Regions from separate parts of the Bacillus swezeyi genome, predicted to be linked through region 3. Evidence: predicted binding sites of a transcription regulator. Region 3 holds the regulator's gene; each other region holds the start of a gene.
The links. The regulator Rex, encoded in region 3, represses fermentation and respiration genes when NADH is low (regulators of the CRP and FNR family bind a similar motif). The targets are predictions, from matches to a motif close to TTGTGAAATATTTCACAA.

Region 1 (4,217 bases), 1.5 Mb from region 3:
TCGAAAATTAATTGACATAAATGGAGCGAATGCTCGAGTTCTTCTTCTGAAAGTTCATTTTCATTTCTTTCCATTTTTTCTTTGAGCGGTTGTAATTGCGCAAATAATGGTGTCGCCAGATTGGAATAAGCTGATGCATCTTTGTTATAATTTCGCGCAATGATGGATTGAATCATCATTTTATGCAGTTGTTTCTTGCGTAAATGGACAACATTTTTATTTCTTTCCACCGAATTGGACAGTAAATGAAGGTCAGTTGTTTGACCTAAAGAGTAAGCTGCAATATGACTCGTTGTTTTTTTCAATAGACTGACCAAGACGTTCTTGGGACCCATTTCGATGACTTCCGTGACTCCGTGCAAAAGCAAGTAATGCATCGATTCTGCCCATCTTACCGGCATCGTCATGTGCTGACGCAAATGTTCCCTGACCAAATGTCCATTATGGTACGGAACCGCTGTGAGATTCGAAATGATCGGCCATGCAGCATCCTGGAAGGTATACTGATTTAATGCAGCCTGGAATTGTTCGGCCGCTGATCGCATCATCGAACTATGAAAAGGAGCGCTGACGTTCAAATAAGTGTGCTTAGCCCCCATTTCCTCCGCTTTCTTAATGACAAATTCCACAGCTTGCCGATGTCCGGAGATGACATGCTGTTGATCCGAATTCATGCAAGCCACGCCTACCGGGCGGTCTGCCGTCGAAATTCCCGCACACAGCTCTTGCAATGGTTGGATATGGATCTGAGTGATGGCGGCCATCGTTCCCAGCTGCTGGGGATCCGCATCTTGCATGAGAACCCCTCGTTGCCTGACAAGCTTAATGGCATCCTGAAAAGAAAGGGCGCCTGCACAGACAAGCGCTGAATATTCTCCCAAGCTATGACCTGCCAGAAAGTGCGGTTTAACCCCTATTTCCTGCATATACACTTGATAGGCAATGACACTAACCGTTAAAATGGCAGGCTGTGCATTCATTGTCCTTGTCAACTCGTTCATATCTGCGTCAAAGCACAGTTTTTTGACATCCATGGAGATGGCATCGCTTGCCTCTTCAAATAATCTTTTCGCAAGCGCAAAATCATTCCAAAAACTTTTACCCATCCCTATAAATTGGGAACCTTGTCCAGGAAATAAAAAGGCAAGACTGTTCATTAGCTCCCTCCAATCTAATCGACAAATTATCCATAATAATACATAATGTGACTTTATCTAGCACTATAGCATAATCATAACAATCTGTATAGGATATTTATGGAAGGGTCATACTTTATTCATAAATCAACACGGCACCAAAACTGAAAAAACGGTATGCCTGATGGATTTTGTTAAGAGTTTGTAAAATAAAATCGTATGATGAGGTTGACCAGCTAAATCAGGTTAACCTCTTGTGTGTTCATGTCCGAGGAAAATAAAGGGTTAGACCTCCATACCGCTGTTTATTGGGCTATCGATTTAACAACTGATATCAGTCGTGTTTAATTGTTCCAGTTTAAGTGAAAAGTTCTTTCCATGATTTTTTCATTTTAGGATTCGTTTCAACAAGTATTCCAAAATCATATTCTAAAACACTATATAAACAATCCTTTTACCCTTGGTCTGTAGGCTTCTCAATAGTTATTTGCGTCTGTTAAACGAAACCTAACTAGAACAGGCTTTTCGATTTCTTCATCAGTTAGTAGTTCATAAAAGGTCATCTCCAGAGATTTTTGCTGGCATACAGTAAGTACAACGTCCTTAATTTGTTTTCTTGCTTTTCTGTTCTTCCCTTCAGTATCTATCAATCGTTTTAAATTGATATCCTGCTGTGAGATAAACATGCAAAACTTGTTTGAAAATTATAATATCTGTTCATACTGAATATGAAATGCTGCAAAAACATCTTGAAATTTGAAAAGGAGGATTACTTTATGTCAGGCCCATCTTTAAATAAATTAGATGCTCATAGATCCATCCATGATGGTGCCGTAACTGAAGGAAGAGATTTAATGGAAGTATTAGAACGGGTATACGGTGAAAAACATAAAAAACACGCCATTATTGCAGCTCGTGCTCTCCTGGATCATTGGGAAACTCGTACAATTTCACATGCGGACTCAGAAGAAGAGGGTTTATACAAAAGAAAGCTCGAAGAAAATCCGGATATCTCACATACACTGAGTATGCTTAAACGCGACCATGACTTGCTTCGAATTCTTGTAAAAGAGATTAAAGAACGGCTAGATGAACAAGGAGTAAATGATGATGTGATCGATCGGTTTAAAGCGATATATGTTCTGGTTCAAATACATAATCGGGATGAAGAATCCTACTTGCTAGATCATCATTAACCATTTTGGGGACCGTTATATCAGATGGGGACTACATTCAATTCAGCCACTCTGGATTCACGCCGAAGTGGCTTTTTGAGATGATCATGATTCATTTTTCCGTTCCATGTATTTCAGCCCTTTTTTCGGATTCATTTTTCTATAAACGATATACTTTCGTGACAGGTATTCCAAAGGCAAACTCCATACATGAACTAACCTCGTATAAGGCCAAACAGCAAATAATACAAACGCTGACAAAATATGAAGTTGAAACCCCGGCGGTGCATTCATCACTAAATATGGAGAGGGCTGAAAGCTTAAAATTCCTCTGAACCACGGACCTATGGTTGCCCGATAATCAAATTCTCCTCCTGTGGCTGTAAAGCCGACAGTATTGGTAAATCCAACGACGGTCACAACACCGATTAACAGCAATACATAAAGATCTTTCTTTGAGCTGTTTCTCCTTACCCTTTTGCTTTTAAGGCGGCGCACTGTCAACAATGCACCTCCAACAACCATCATGACTCCGGCAGCTCCTCCGAACCATATTGCGCCAAAATGATACATATGTTCAGTTACTCCGATAACATCATAAAATCCTTTAGGTATCAGCACCCCTGCCACATGTCCGAAAAACACAAAAATGACGCCGTAATGAAACAGTGTACTCCCCCACTTCAATAATTGATCTTTTTGGATAAATTCGCTTGATTGGGCAGACCATCCGAATTGATCTGTATTATAACGATGGATATGGCCGACAACAAAAATAGTCAACGATAAATAAGGGATGATCACCCATAAGAAATAATCTAATTCTGTCATAACGATCCCTCCAAATTGATTTAACCCGCATGATGATTCAGGTCGTTTTCATGAGGCGGCAAATATGTTGCAAAGGCTGCTAAACAAGCTTTTAATAAAAAGCCATACGGATTATCCTCTTTTTCAAGCTCTGTCAGTAATTGATCAATTGCTTTTTTGTGAATGAAAAACACTTTTTGAACAAAGTCTTTATCAGCCATAGATGCAAACTCTAAGATAAGCGGTAAGTAGTCCGGCAGTTCATCATTTTTAATGTAGAATCCGGCTTTTGCAAACTCCATTTTTAATTTAACAAAAGCTAATCCGCGCTCCCTGTTCTCTCCAAACCTTCCATGAGTTAAATAAAGCGTTTTTGGTTCACTGAAGTCAAACCACTGAACATAATTCTCACACAATACTTTATAAGCGTTTTCATTCACATAGGTCATAAACTGCCGGAGACAATGATTCATTCCTTTGTTCTCAATGGCATTAACCATTTGATTCACTTCTTCTGATTCGGTCCATTCTTTATCTGGATATCTCAAGAATAAGGAACAAAGTTTAAACACTAGTCTATCTTCTTCCATCCATTGCTTTTCCATTTAGATCACTCCAATATTCTTCACTGAATGCGTATAAGTCTTCATATTTTTCAGTGCCCAAACTGCAGCCTGAGCAGCCTTCCATAAACTCGTAACCCGCAGAGCCTTGGCCGGCATACATATTCCCAGCCTCTTCCCGATGAGCTTTCGGAATGACGTAACGATCATTATATTTAGCTATGGCGGATAATTCATACAATTCTACAGCTGTTTCTTCAGTTAAACCGGCATCTTTGAGTATGGTGTTATTAAACGGTTGCTTAAGGTTTACACTTCTCATATAACTTCTCATGGCAACCATCTTCTTTAACACCCGTTCAATTACTTTTGTATCACCGGCTGTCATCAGGTTTGCAAGGTACTGGATTGGAATTCTAAATTGCTTGATTGTCGGAAAGATGATACCAGGGTCTAATGTATCAATTTGACCGCTGAACGTGTTGGTGATAGGGCTTAATGGCGGAATGTACCATACCATTGGCAAGGTTCTG
Region 2 (4,217 bases), 1.0 Mb from region 3:
AGTAAACGCGATGACCGAGAACAGCAGCATTCCCGCCGAAACGTTCGGTGAAACAGACTGCGCGGTCGTCAAAATGCCAAAGACCGTCCATGGCTGGCGTCCGATCTCAGTCATGATCCAGCCTGCCGTGTTTGCGATGAACGGAAACGCGATCAGAGCAACCATCCCCCGCAAAAACCACTTGCTTGTCTCAAGCTTTTTGCGGAAGCTGAGGATAAGACCTGTCAAAGCGGCAGCGATCATTAACATGCCTGCACCAGCCATAATCCTGAAGCTCCAGAACGTCGTTTTCACCGGAGGAATGTAGTTTCCTTCGCCATACTTTTCTTCATATTGTTTCTGCAAAGTTTTCATTCCAGGCACATCTCCGCTGAACTGTTTATACGCAAGATAGCTGAGTGCATAAGGAATGCTGAGTTCAGATTTGTTCTCCTGCTTGTCCGTATCAATATTGGCAAGCATCGTCCACGCAGCCGGATCACCGCTGTCATCCCAAAGCGCTTCACTTGCGGCCATTTTCATCGGCTGGCTTTTCATCAGATGCTGCGCCTGTTCATGTCCGCTGAATGCAACTCCGATACCGGAAACCAGCGCCACAACCATCGCAATCTGAAAAGATTTTTTAAAAAACAGCATTTCCTGTTTTTTCAGCATTTTGTATGCACTCACACCGGCAATAAAAAACGAACCGGTAGCCAGCGCGCCGAAAATCACGTGCGGAAATTCCACCCATAGCTGCGGATTCTTAATGATTGCAAAGAAGTCAGTCATTTCCGCACGGCCGTTTTTGATGGCAAAACCAACAGGTTCCTGCATAAATGAGTTGGCTGCCAAAATCCAAAACGCCGACAGAATTGTGCCCAGTGAAACAAGCCAGATGGACAGCAAGTGAATCTTTTTCGGAAGGCGGTCCCAGCCGAAAATCCACAGGCCGATAAAGGTCGATTCCATAAAGAAAGCCAAGAGAGCCTCAACAGCGAGCGGAGCCCCGAATACATCGCCGACAAAGCGGGAGTATTCCGACCAGTTCATCCCGAACTGAAATTCCTGCAAGATGCCGGTGACAACACCGACTGCAAAGTTAATTAAAAATAAGTGCCCCCAAAATTTAGCCATCGTCCTGTACATATCTTTTTTCTTCACAACATAAAGGGTCTCCATCAAAGCAACCATAAAGACAAGCCCGATGGACATCGGAACAAAAATAAAGTGAAAAATCGTCGTTGAAGCAAATTGAAATCTGGCTAAGATTAATTCGTTCATCCCCTGCTTCCTCCATTTCCATTGTTGATCACAGATCATGATAAATAAACTTGTTCAATACTTCACAAAATCATGAGGGACGACACTCGGAACTTCCCTCAGGTGTGATTGTTCAAAAAATAATCCAATAGACTTATAAATCAATCTTTGTACTTCTTATATAAGTAATTTACACCGTTTGTTTATAGAAAAAAAGATCTAATTACCTAAAATTTGGATCATTTTGTGGCCAAATATTGAAGAAAGTTTAAACTTTTTTTGACAACAAATAGGTTTTATTTACCATACCGACTTGCAAACCCATGTTTATCAACTAAAAAACACCCTATGAAGGGTGTCCTGAAGCTGTCACAAAATCGGTATCTTTTACCTGCACTTAGACGACATTCTGTTTTTAACCGATATACCGCTGTACAATTCTCTCAGCATGAACCAAATAGCTTTTTCCAAACGAATTCAAGTGCAAATAGATATAAAAAAGCTGATAGAGCGGCCATACTTCCCGGGTAAGGGGCTGACCCGACGCCTCTTCATAAGCGCGGTAAAACCGATCAGAAAAACCGCCGAATAAAGCGGTCATCGCCAGATCCATGCGATAATCCCCATATAAAACAGCCGGATCAATGAGGTATGGAGAGCCATCCTCCCCCGTCATCCAATTGCCTCCCCATAGATCACCGTGCAGAACAGATGCACGAGGGTCGTCCGGAAGCCAGCAGCCGGAGGCTTCAGCGAGCCGGATGTGGCGCTTTGCCTGCTGGTCGTTTAATAATCCTTTTTCCCGGGCGGCCATGATCTGCGGAAGCAGCCTTTGATCCCGATAGTAAGCCTGCCAGCTGTCATACACGCCGTTTTCCTGCTTACATGTGCCGATGTAATTGTCATATGCCAATCCGTAATAAGGCTTTTCCGTTCGATGCATGGCAGCGAGACGTCTTCCTAATTCTTCTTCCGATCCTGAAGACCGAATACTTTTGATATATGAAAGAACGAGGAAGCGCTCCGGAGCGCTCTTTTCATTATAGGCAATCACTTCCGGCACTTTCACAGCCCCTGTTTTCCTCAATTCTTGAAGTCCCATGGCTTCTTTTTCAAAAAAGTCGGAAGGCACACCCTTGTTTACTTTGACGAACAAATACGTTTCATCTGTTTCCACAAGAAAAGTGTGATTGATGTCGCCTCCGCCTACTTCTCTTACATGCCTGATCGAGAGACTGCGTCCGGCTGATTGCACCGCTTTTTCAATAACTGTTTTGATGTCCATTCTGTCACCCCCATTCACTTTATACAAAAATGCTGAAGAAATGAAAAGCGCTCGATGGGTTAGGCTTCCACAAAGCTTACATGATGGCCGTTCACATAAAAGTCATTAAATATGTGAAATACTTCACAATATCCTGATATACTTAAGTCGTATTAAAAAGACTTCTTAAGTAAACACTTGATGGTGGTGGTAAACATGGAAACTAAATCGCTTATTCTAGTTGAAGAGCTTGCTTTAAAAAAATACGGAATTTTCGTACAAAGCCGACTCCGTTACCTTTTGCGCTCTATACTGGCAAGTATGTTCATCGGATTCGGCGTGATCGTCGCATTTAAAACGGGGAACCTCTTTTATCTTGAGCAATCTCCTTTCACATATCCGATTGCAGCGATCACATTTGGGGGCGCCATTATATTGATTGTCTATGGCGGGGGAGATTTATTCACGGGAAACACGTTTTATTATACATTTGCAGCACTTCGCAAAAAAATGCGCTGGGCCGATGTCATCAAGATGTGGGGATTCAGCTATGCGGGAAACTTAATGGGCGCTGTCTTTTTTGCAGGCCTCATCTTTGCAACCGGCTTATTCAAGGATTCATCTTCCACCGGCTTTTTACTGAGTGTTGCGGAGCATAAAATTCATACGCCTACAATTGAATTGTTTTTTAAAGCGATTCTTTGTAACTGGCTTGTCTGTCTGGCGTTTTTTGTTCCGATGGCGCAAAAGGGAGACGGCGCGAAAATGTTCTCTATGATGCTGTTTGTTTTTACTTTCTTTATTTCCGGATATGAACACAGCATTGCGAACATGGCCACCTTTGCTGTCGCCTTAGTGACCGACCATCCTGATACCATTTCTTTGGCCGGCGCAATCCACAATATCATTCCGGTAACATTGGGAAATCTGGTCGGCGGCGCATTTATGATGGGCTTTATGTATAACTACGCGAACAAACCGGGCGGCGAAGAAATCATAAAATAACCGCATTGATGAACCTTCCATTTTTAAATCATCATGAAAAAATGATGCCATTCATAAAATCATGTGACAGTCAAAATGGAGGTTTTGCGGTATGCATCATTTTCAAACGATTTGCCGGCAGTTTGGACAAATTTTAAATGGGGAGCCCCACGTTGAAAACGGCGTTTGTTCCGTCAGCATTAAACGGCATTTAAATGTCAGGATTCAGGGAAGGCAGAGCCGTGGTGTCGGGATGGAAGAAATCATGTTTGAAGCGCTTGATCAAAACGGCATCGCCTTGAACATGGCGGAAATCGCCATATTGCAGGAAGAAATCCCGCTTTTCACAAAAAGGCTGGTTGATCAAGGCCTTATCATCAGCGCTTTGCATAACCATTGGATTTTCACTGAACCGAATCTTTTATACATTCATTTTCAATCTGTGGAGTCTCCGCTGACTTTTGCAAGAAAAACAGCTGCCGCCTTATCTGTGTTGCGATAAAGCAGCAGCTGTTTTCTTTATTCATTCATTTTTCCCATCTCAGACAGCGCAACTCTTTCCACTGCCTCAGCGACGATCTCATGAACGTCAGGATTCAGCGGATCAGGCACCAAGTCTCCTTGATTTGTACAAGAGGCTATCGCTTCGGCAGCGGCAACCAGCATCGGATGGCTGATTGAGTCCGCTCCAGCATTTAGCACACCTCTGAATATGCCCGGGAATCCA
Region 3 (4,217 bases):
AATTTCAAGTGATAAGATTAAAATTTTTTGCGCTTACATTTTTTAATGCTCATCCTTATCGCCCTATAATTTAAAAAGAGGTGTGTTACAATAAACATAGTCTGTATTACATTTTAGAAAAGGAGTACATACGGCTTGAGAAAACAATATTGGTTTATTATTTTGACATATGTCCTCATGCAGTTGTCGGCTGCTGTCGGCCTTCCCCTGCTGTACTTTTTGGGCGTGGGAAGAGGCATGGCGCCCGCCGAAGCAAAGCTTACACTGACAGGCGTGTGGTCGGTCATCGCCTTTCCCCTCTGCCTTGTCATCGTGCTGCTGATCCTGAGGACGGTGCCGAAAACAACGCTTCGCAACGGTTCGAAAGCATCTGTTGGAGCATCTATCGGATGGGCTGTCGGCGGTGTTTTTCTTGCCCTGTTTGCCCAATCGATTGCCGCTTCGATCGAAATGAACTTGTTCGGGGTCAACCCGGAATCGGAAAATACACAGCGCATCATGGAAATCATCAGCACATTGCCGCTGATGATGTTTGTCTCTTCTGTGTTCGGTCCGATCCTTGAGGAAATCATTTTCAGAAAGATTATATTCGGCGCGATCTACGAAAAAACTAATTTTTTCATCGCCGCTCTCTTTAGTTCCGTGATCTTCTCGGTTGTCCATATGGATTTCTCACACCTTTTAATCTACACGGCAATGGGATTCACATTCGCCTTTTTATACGTCAGGACAAACCGGATTATCGTTCCCATTTTCGCCCATGTCGCCATGAATACGCTTGTTGTCTTGCTGCAGACTTTCCGAGGGCCGATTGAAGAATATTTGGAGCGATTGGAGAAATTGCAGTTGATTATTGGAGGATTTTTATGATGAGAAGCCCTAAGTTTTGGGGATTGATTTATTTGTTGACAGGCGTGCTGTTTACATATCTGGCAGCTACCTCACCGGGAAACATGTGGTCTTTTTACACCATTCTTCTGATGCTTTTCGCTGCCTATAATATCAGCATTTCCTTTAAAATGTTCGCCTTGTCGAGCAAACTGAAACGAAAAGATCAATAACCCTGTACTGATAGAAAAGAGCCATTCTCGGAATATGAGGATGGCTCTTTATTTGATTTGGTCTTTTAAAAACGCTTGATTTTCCTCTTGGATAACTGTTTTTTGCGCCTGCCTGTAAGATATTCTGGAAATCACGATACTGACCTCATATAGGAATAATAAAGGCACTGAAACCATTAAATGAGACAAAAGCTCGGGCGGTGTGATGAGCGCCGCAATGACAAACAAAACAAAGTAAGCATACTTTCTGATCTTTGCCAAAAACATGGGCGTCACCAGTCCGAGCCTTGTAATAAACATGATGACCACAGGCATCTGAAACAATAAGCCGAAAGGAAGCGTTAATTGCAGCAGAAACTGAAAATACTCATGTACTCCGATGACTTGATTTACATGCAAATCATCGGAGATTCTCGTCATAAAATCAACGACAAACGGAAATAAAATAAAGTAAGAAAAGGCAATGCCGCCTAAAAAGAGTATGATCGATACCGGAATATAGCTGAGCGTCACTTTGCGTTCTTTCTTATACAGCCCCGGGCTGATAAAAGCCCACAGCTGATATAAAATAAGCGGCGAAGTCAAGACAGCGCCGATAATGAAGGCGAACTGCACATACACAAATAAAGGGTCTGTCAGCTTGAACGCATTAAGCGTCAGCCGTTTCGCCTCATCCGTCTGCTGCAGATAAATGATCAACGGCTTTGCCAAAAAAAAGCCTGCTGCAACAAAAACGGCAAAAAAGAAAAAAATGATCACGAACCGTTTTCGAAGTTCTGTGATATGTTCTACCAGCGACATTTCTTTTCCCTTCATAAATGTCATCCTATCCTACTGATCTTCTTTCTTTTTATCGGAATCGTCATCTGCTAACCCTTTTGTTGCATTTTTAAATTCCCGCAACGTATTTCCCGCCGCTTTTCCAAGCTCGGGAAGTTTTTTCGGGCCGAAAATCAAAAGCGCCACCACGACGATTAAAATAAAGCTTCCAGGACCGATCGGCATAAAGCCTGCCCCCTTTCCTTTATTTTTAAGTTTCCCGTTTTACTTTTCATTCATTGAATAATGTTTCAGAAAATACACGAGTGACTGAAGTTCAACCGCCAAATCTATATGATGAATCCGAATGTGTTCCGGCACATTCAAACGAGCCGGCGTAAAATTAAGAATGCCTTTAATGCCCAGCGCAACAAGCCTGTCTGTAATGGATTGCGCGGCTTGGGCCGGAACCGTCAAAATGGCGACGGGTATATCATCTGTCATATGCTCTTCAAGCTTGTTTAAGTCATAGACGGGAACACCGCCAACTTCCGTCCCGATTTTGTGCTCATTGATATCAAAAGCCATTGCAATTTTAGTATTATTGTTTTTGATAAAATTGTAATGGAGAAAGGCTGTCCCTAAATTTCCCACGCCAATGAGCGTTACGTTTGTCATTTCATCCTGATCAAGCGTCTTTCTGAAAAAGGACAGCAGATAATTGACATTGTAGCCGTACCCTTTTTTACCGAGCGCGCCAAAGTACGAAAAATCCCTGCGGATTGTCGCGGAATCGACCTTTACGGCATCGCTCAGTTCTGCGGATGATACACGCTGTTTCCCGGATGCATGAAGGTTTTTTAAAAAACGATAATATAACGGCAGCCGCTTCGCTGTCGCTTGCGGAATTTTTGAATGATCCATGTTCATAAGCGATCCTCCATGTCTACATCAGCTTTTTCCCTTTTATAGTCACCGTTTTTTCCGCCTGTCTTTTCTGCAAGACAGGTCGGGCCTATCACCATTCCCTTATCCGCCGCTTTACACATGTCATAGACGGTAAGCGCACATACGGAAGCAGAAGTTAACGCTTCCATTTCCACACCTGTGCTCCCTTTTGTCTTGACTTTAGACTGAATGTGCAAAATGCTTTTCTGTTCTTTTTCCTCCCATTGAAAGGCAATATCGACTCCCTTGAGGGCAATCGGATGGCACATCGGGATGATAACTGATGTTTGTTTTGCAGCCATGATGCCGGCCACTTGCGCCACTGCCAAAACATCGCCTTTTCCCATTTCTTGATTCTTGATTTTTTCATGCACGTCTCTGTTCATTGACACGCTTGAAATGGCCACAGCAGTGCGGACTGAAGCTCCCTTTTCACTTATATCAACCATCTTGGCTCTGCCTTGTTCATTAAAGTGTGTAAATTCATTCATGATCATAACTCTCCTTATAACGATCATACACTATTTTCTTCGTTCTGTCTTTTTCTTTTGGTTAAAATCTTCCAGACCCCGCTTAATTGTTTGCTGACTGCTATCTGATAGGCTACACTTAAACTAGCAAACAAGAGGTGAAATATCATGATGATCTTACAAGTCAATCAGCTCTCAAAATCATTTGGAGCCGATTCTATTTTAACGAATATAAAGCTGGAAGTCAGATCACGGGATCGGATTGCAATCGTCGGACGCAACGGTGCCGGAAAATCTACTTTTTTAAAAATTATTGCCGGACGGCTGTCTTATGAAGAAGGAGAAATCATCAAGCCGAAGGATTTGACGATGGGCTATCTTGATCAGCATTCAGGGCTTGATTCCAAGCTGACAATTAAAGAAGAGCTCCTGTCGGTATTTGATTTTCTGAAAAAGATGGAAAAAGAGATGCGTTCAATAGAAGAACAAATGGCGCACGCTGATCCAGACAAGCTGGAATCCTTAATGAAAACATATGACAGACTGCAGCAGGAGTTTAAAGACAAAGGCGGCTATCAATATGAAGCTGAAGTCAGATCAGTGATGCACGGGCTTGGATTTGCCGGATTTGACGACTCGGCCCGCGTACAGGACTTGAGCGGAGGGCAAAAAACAAGGCTTGCTCTCGGAAAAATGCTTCTGACAAAGCCGGATCTGCTCATTCTCGATGAACCGACAAACCACCTGGACATCGACACGCTGACATGGCTGGAGCAATATTTGCAAAACTACAGCGGAGCGATTTTAATCGTCTCCCATGACAGGTACTTTCTCGATAAAGTTGTCAACCAGGTTTATGAGATTTCCCGATCCCAAAGCAAAAAATACAGCGGAAACTACAGCTCTTATCTTAAAATGAAGGCGGAACAACTTGAAAAAGAAACGAAGCTTTATGAAAAGCAGCAGGACGAAATCGCCA
Region 4 (4,217 bases), 970 kb from region 3:
TAATGACAAATGCTTTTTTATCTGTACTTTTAATAATTTTTTTCAGCATGGACAGCTCTTGTTTATTGATCACGATATACAAGATCTCTTTGGAATTGCCTGTATAATGGCCCCGCCCTGATAGTATCGTGACGCCGCGGTCCATCAGCGTGTTGACTTGCGCTGCGATTTCATGTTTATGCTCGGAAATAATCGTGATCGCTTTTTTCGTGTTGAGGCCTTCAATAATGAAGTCCATGACCTTTGTGGCGATGTAGAGCATGACGATCGTAAACATCAATTTTTCAGCTCCGATGATAAAGTAGGAACTGAATACGACAACCAAATCAATCATCAATAAAGCGTAGCTGATATTCCAGTCAAAATATTTATTGGCGATTCTCGCCAGAATTGCAGACCCTGCGGTGGTTCCGCCGACACGGATAATCATGCCGATACCGACTCCGGCAAACATCCCGGCAAAAATCGTGCTGATGATCACTTCATCAGCCGGAATCACCCAATCCTCCGTGACATGCAGAAAGAATGAATTGGCGACAACCGCAATGATTGTGTAAACCGTCGTTTTTTTATCTAAAAACCGATATCCGATCATGAGGAGAATCCCGTTCAACACAAAGTTGGTGATGCCTGGAGACCATTGAAAAACGTAATATAAAATCAGCGTGATCCCCGTGACGCCGCCTTCTCCCAAATCGTTCGGAATGGCAAACAGATTCACGGCCAGCGCAAAGAAAAATGCGCCTATCATAATCATAACCATATCAATTGCTTTCTTTTTCATAACTGCAGCTCCTTCCTATATCTAAAAGTAATTTCCTATTTAAAAAGCAAAAAAGCCCCGGAGAAGGCTCTTTTGATCAAGAGCCAAAACTCCAGGGCTTTTATCCCTCCGTGTCATAACGATGTTCTCGTTATGTGTTTTCTCTCGGACCAGACCAAATGCAGAGCACCTGCGGAACCCTAGAAAACCACTTTTTCTCTCATTTTATCAATTTGTCATCTTCAAGCATTATAAGTGAATTTCTGGTGTCTATCAAGCCCTTTTTTCCAGCCTAAAATATTTGGTTTTTTGTAAAATAGCTTCCATGTTAAAACAAAAAAACATCTTATAATAGTAGATATACGTCCTTGCCGAAGGGAGGCGCCCTGATGAATAAACAGAAACGGCAATGGCTCATTAAACAAACCATTCTCGAACATCCGGTAGAAACCCAGGAGCAATTGGCAGCTCTGCTGCAAAGCCGCGGCATAACAGCTTCCCAATCTACCATTTCCCGGGATATTAAAGAGATGTATCTTGTCAAACAGCTTAATGAAGCCGGAAAACTCGTCTATGCCACGAATACTTCTTTATCAATCAACCCTTCCAAAGTTCTGAAAGACAAAATTTCAGAAGTTGTCTTGCAGGTGAACCAGGCGGAAAACTTAATCATTATTAAGACGATGCCCGGAAATGCCCATGCCATCGGAGTCCTTCTTGATAAACTGGGACGACCGGAGATGCTGGGCTGTATATGCGGGAATGATACTTGTCTTGTGATTTCTCAATCATCAGAGACTGCCCAATCATTTTGTGAACATTTATGCTGATAGCTGATCCCCATTTGGATCAGCTCTTTTTATTTTGGAAGATATGATCCTACAAAAATTTTTTTTAAAAAATCCTCTAAAAAATATACACGTTTTATACGATGTTTACTTTGCCCTGACAAGGACTCCATGTCATTTTGTCATATTTATTCACTTTTGTTTTTGCTTCATCAAAAAACTTGTGAAATAGATCACATTTTTGTTGTTATCGCTTTCACATCGCAGCCCGCCTCGCTGTTTTAAGCTGTAAATGTAATCAAAACAGATTAGGAGGCGGGATGATCATGACAGCACCGATTCACATTTACTCAGAAATCGGCCATTTGAAAACAGTCATGCTGAAGAGGCCCGGGCGGGAATTGGAAAATCTCACACCCGATTACCTGGAGAGGCTTCTCTTTGACGATATTCCTTTTTTACCGGCCGTTCAAAACGAACATGACCAATTTGCAGATACCCTAAAAAAGCAAGGAGTGGAAGTGCTTTATTTAGAGAAGCTGGCTGCTGAAGCTTTAGGTGACACTTCAGTCCGCGAACAGTTTATCAGCGAGCTTTTATCTGAAAGCAAAGCAGATCTAAACGGAGCTTATCACAGACTAAAGGAATACTTGCTCTCCTTTGAAGCCGAGTCAATGGTCGAACATGTGATGAGCGGAGTACGAAAAAACGAAATCGAGCTGGGGCTGCGCTCTCACCTGCACGAGCTGATGGAAGACCACTATCCATTTTATCTCGACCCGATGCCGAACCTTTATTTTACAAGAGACCCGGCAGCCGCGATCGGCAGCGGGCTGACCATCAATAAAATGAAAGAGCCGGCACGCCGGAGAGAGTCCCTGTTTATGCGCTACATCATAGAACACCACCCGCGGTTTAAAGAACATGACATTCCGGTCTGGCTTGACCGCGACTTCAAATTCAATATCGAGGGCGGAGATGAGCTTGTGCTAAATGATGAAACGGTTGCGATCGGTGTTTCAGAACGCTCCACCGCACAAGCGATCGAACGCCTTGTCCGCAATTTGTTTAAACGCCAGGACCGGATTCGCCGGGTGCTTGCTGTCGAAATACCGAAGACCAGGGCCTTTATGCATTTAGATACCGTCTTTACGATGGTTGACCGCGACCAATTCACGATCCATCCCGCCATCCAGGGTCCGGAAGGCGATATGCGAATCTTCATTCTTGAGCGGGGAAAAACGGAAGAAGACGTTCAAATTACAGAAGAGCACAATCTGCTGGAAGTGCTGAAGAAAACGCTCGGCCTCTCAGATGTGAACCTGATTTTCTGCGGAGGCGGAGATGAAATCGCTTCAGCCCGCGAGCAATGGAATGACGGATCAAACACGCTCGCCATCGCCCCCGGTGTTGTGGTCACTTATGATCGAAACTACATTTCCAATGCCTGCTTGAGAGAGCAGGGCATTAAAGTCATTGAAATCCCGAGCGGAGAGCTTTCAAGAGGCCGAGGCGGTCCGCGCTGTATGAGCATGCCGCTGTACCGCGACGATATAAAATAGCGAATCCAGAAGAAAAAGGAGAGAGAAAAATGGCAAAAACAATTGACTTAAAAGGAAGAAGCTACTTAGCTGAAAAAGACTTTTCTGAAGAAGAAATCCTTTATTTGCTCGACCTTGCCCAACAGTTAAAAGATCAAAAGGCACAAGGGGTCAGACATCGCCATTTGGAAGGCAAAAACATCGCTTTATTATTTGAAAAACCGTCAACAAGAACACGATGCGCTTTCACGACTGCTTGCATCGACCTCGGTGCACATCCTGAATACCTCGGCAAAGACGATATTCAGCTCGGTAAAAAAGAATCGATTGAGGATACGGCTAAAGTGCTTGGCAGGATGTTTGACGGCATCGAATTCCGCGGTTTTGAACATGAAAAAGTCGTATCTCTGGCCGAGCATTCAGGCGTACCGGTATGGAACGGTTTAACGGATTTATGGCATCCGACACAAATGCTGGCCGACTTTATGACCGTAAAAGAACACACCGGGCGCGTGAAGGGCGTGAAGCTCACTTATATCGGCGATGGACGGAACAATGTCGCCAACAGTCTGCTCATCGGCGGAGCCAAAGTCGGAATGGATGTGAGAATATGCTCGCCTGAAGACCTTTTCCCTGATCAGGACATCGTCAAAATGGCGGAAACTTTTGCTGAAGAATCCGGAGGAAGCATCACTGTAACAAGCGATATAGACAAAGCCGCGTCCGGAGCCGATGTGCTGTATACAGATGTCTGGGTCTCTATGGGGGAAGAAGATAAGTTCGCTGAAAGAATCAAATTGCTGAAGCCCTATCAAGTGAACATGGAGCTTGTGAAGAAAACAGGCAATGAAAATGTCATCTTTCTGCACTGTCTGCCCGCCTTTCATGATCTTCATACAAAATACGGACAAAACGTGTATGAACAGCATGGCCTCAAAGAAATGGAAGTGACGGATGAAGTGTTCCGCAGCAAACATTCTAAAGTATTCGATGAAGCAGAAAACCGGATGCACACAATTAAAGCTGTCATGGCGGCGACACTCGGCGATCTTGACTGACAGGAAAAGGGTGAAATCCCCTTTTCCATCCTATACCGAATGAGGTGACAAAAATGGCGGAAGAAAA

Region 1: a site for Rex is predicted at 1,863-1,880, ahead of RBH91_RS11110 (hemerythrin domain-containing protein). Genes of this name have one in related genera too.
Region 2: a site for Rex is predicted at 2,639-2,656, ahead of RBH91_RS21390 (formate/nitrite transporter family protein). Genes of this name have one in related genera too.
Region 4: a site for Rex is predicted at 1,773-1,790, ahead of arcA (arginine deiminase). Genes of this name have one in related genera too.

The regions. Positions count from the first base shown of each region.
Region 1 is NZ_CP133085.1:2,241,489-2,245,705, forward strand. Features, by position in the region: gene fabD (ACP S-malonyltransferase) at 1-1,157, opposite strand, end outside; gene RBH91_RS11110 (hemerythrin domain-containing protein) at 1,913-2,332, shown strand; gene narI (respiratory nitrate reductase subunit gamma) at 2,417-3,142, opposite strand; gene narJ (nitrate reductase molybdenum cofactor assembly chaperone) at 3,163-3,726, opposite strand; gene narH (nitrate reductase subunit beta) at 3,698-4,217, opposite strand, start outside.
Region 2 is NZ_CP133085.1:4,271,778-4,275,994, forward strand. Features, by position in the region: gene RBH91_RS21380 (cytochrome ubiquinol oxidase subunit I) at 1-1,263, opposite strand, end outside; gene RBH91_RS21385 (fructosamine kinase family protein) at 1,658-2,527, opposite strand; gene RBH91_RS21390 (formate/nitrite transporter family protein) at 2,723-3,511, shown strand; gene RBH91_RS21395 (DUF1259 domain-containing protein) at 3,603-3,992, shown strand; gene RBH91_RS21400 (NAD-dependent malic enzyme) at 4,010-4,217, opposite strand, start outside.
Region 3 is NZ_CP133085.1:749,703-753,919, reverse strand. Features, by position in the region: gene RBH91_RS03490 (CPBP family intramembrane glutamic endopeptidase) at 136-870, shown strand; gene RBH91_RS03485 (YdiK family protein) at 870-1,061, shown strand; gene tatC (twin-arginine translocase subunit TatC) at 1,110-1,886, opposite strand; gene RBH91_RS03475 (twin-arginine translocase TatA/TatE family subunit) at 1,893-2,066, opposite strand; gene RBH91_RS03470 (redox-sensing transcriptional repressor Rex) at 2,106-2,750, opposite strand; gene moaC (cyclic pyranopterin monophosphate synthase MoaC) at 2,747-3,259, opposite strand; gene RBH91_RS03460 (ABC-F family ATP-binding cassette domain-containing protein) at 3,407-4,217, shown strand, end outside.
Region 4 is NZ_CP133085.1:4,303,146-4,307,362, forward strand. Features, by position in the region: gene RBH91_RS21530 (YitT family protein) at 1-784, opposite strand, end outside; guanidine-I (ykkC/yxkD leader) riboswitch at 872-978, opposite strand; gene argR (arginine repressor) at 1,153-1,593, shown strand; gene arcA (arginine deiminase) at 1,878-3,113, shown strand; gene argF (ornithine carbamoyltransferase) at 3,143-4,150, shown strand; gene arcD (arginine-ornithine antiporter) at 4,204-4,217, shown strand, end outside.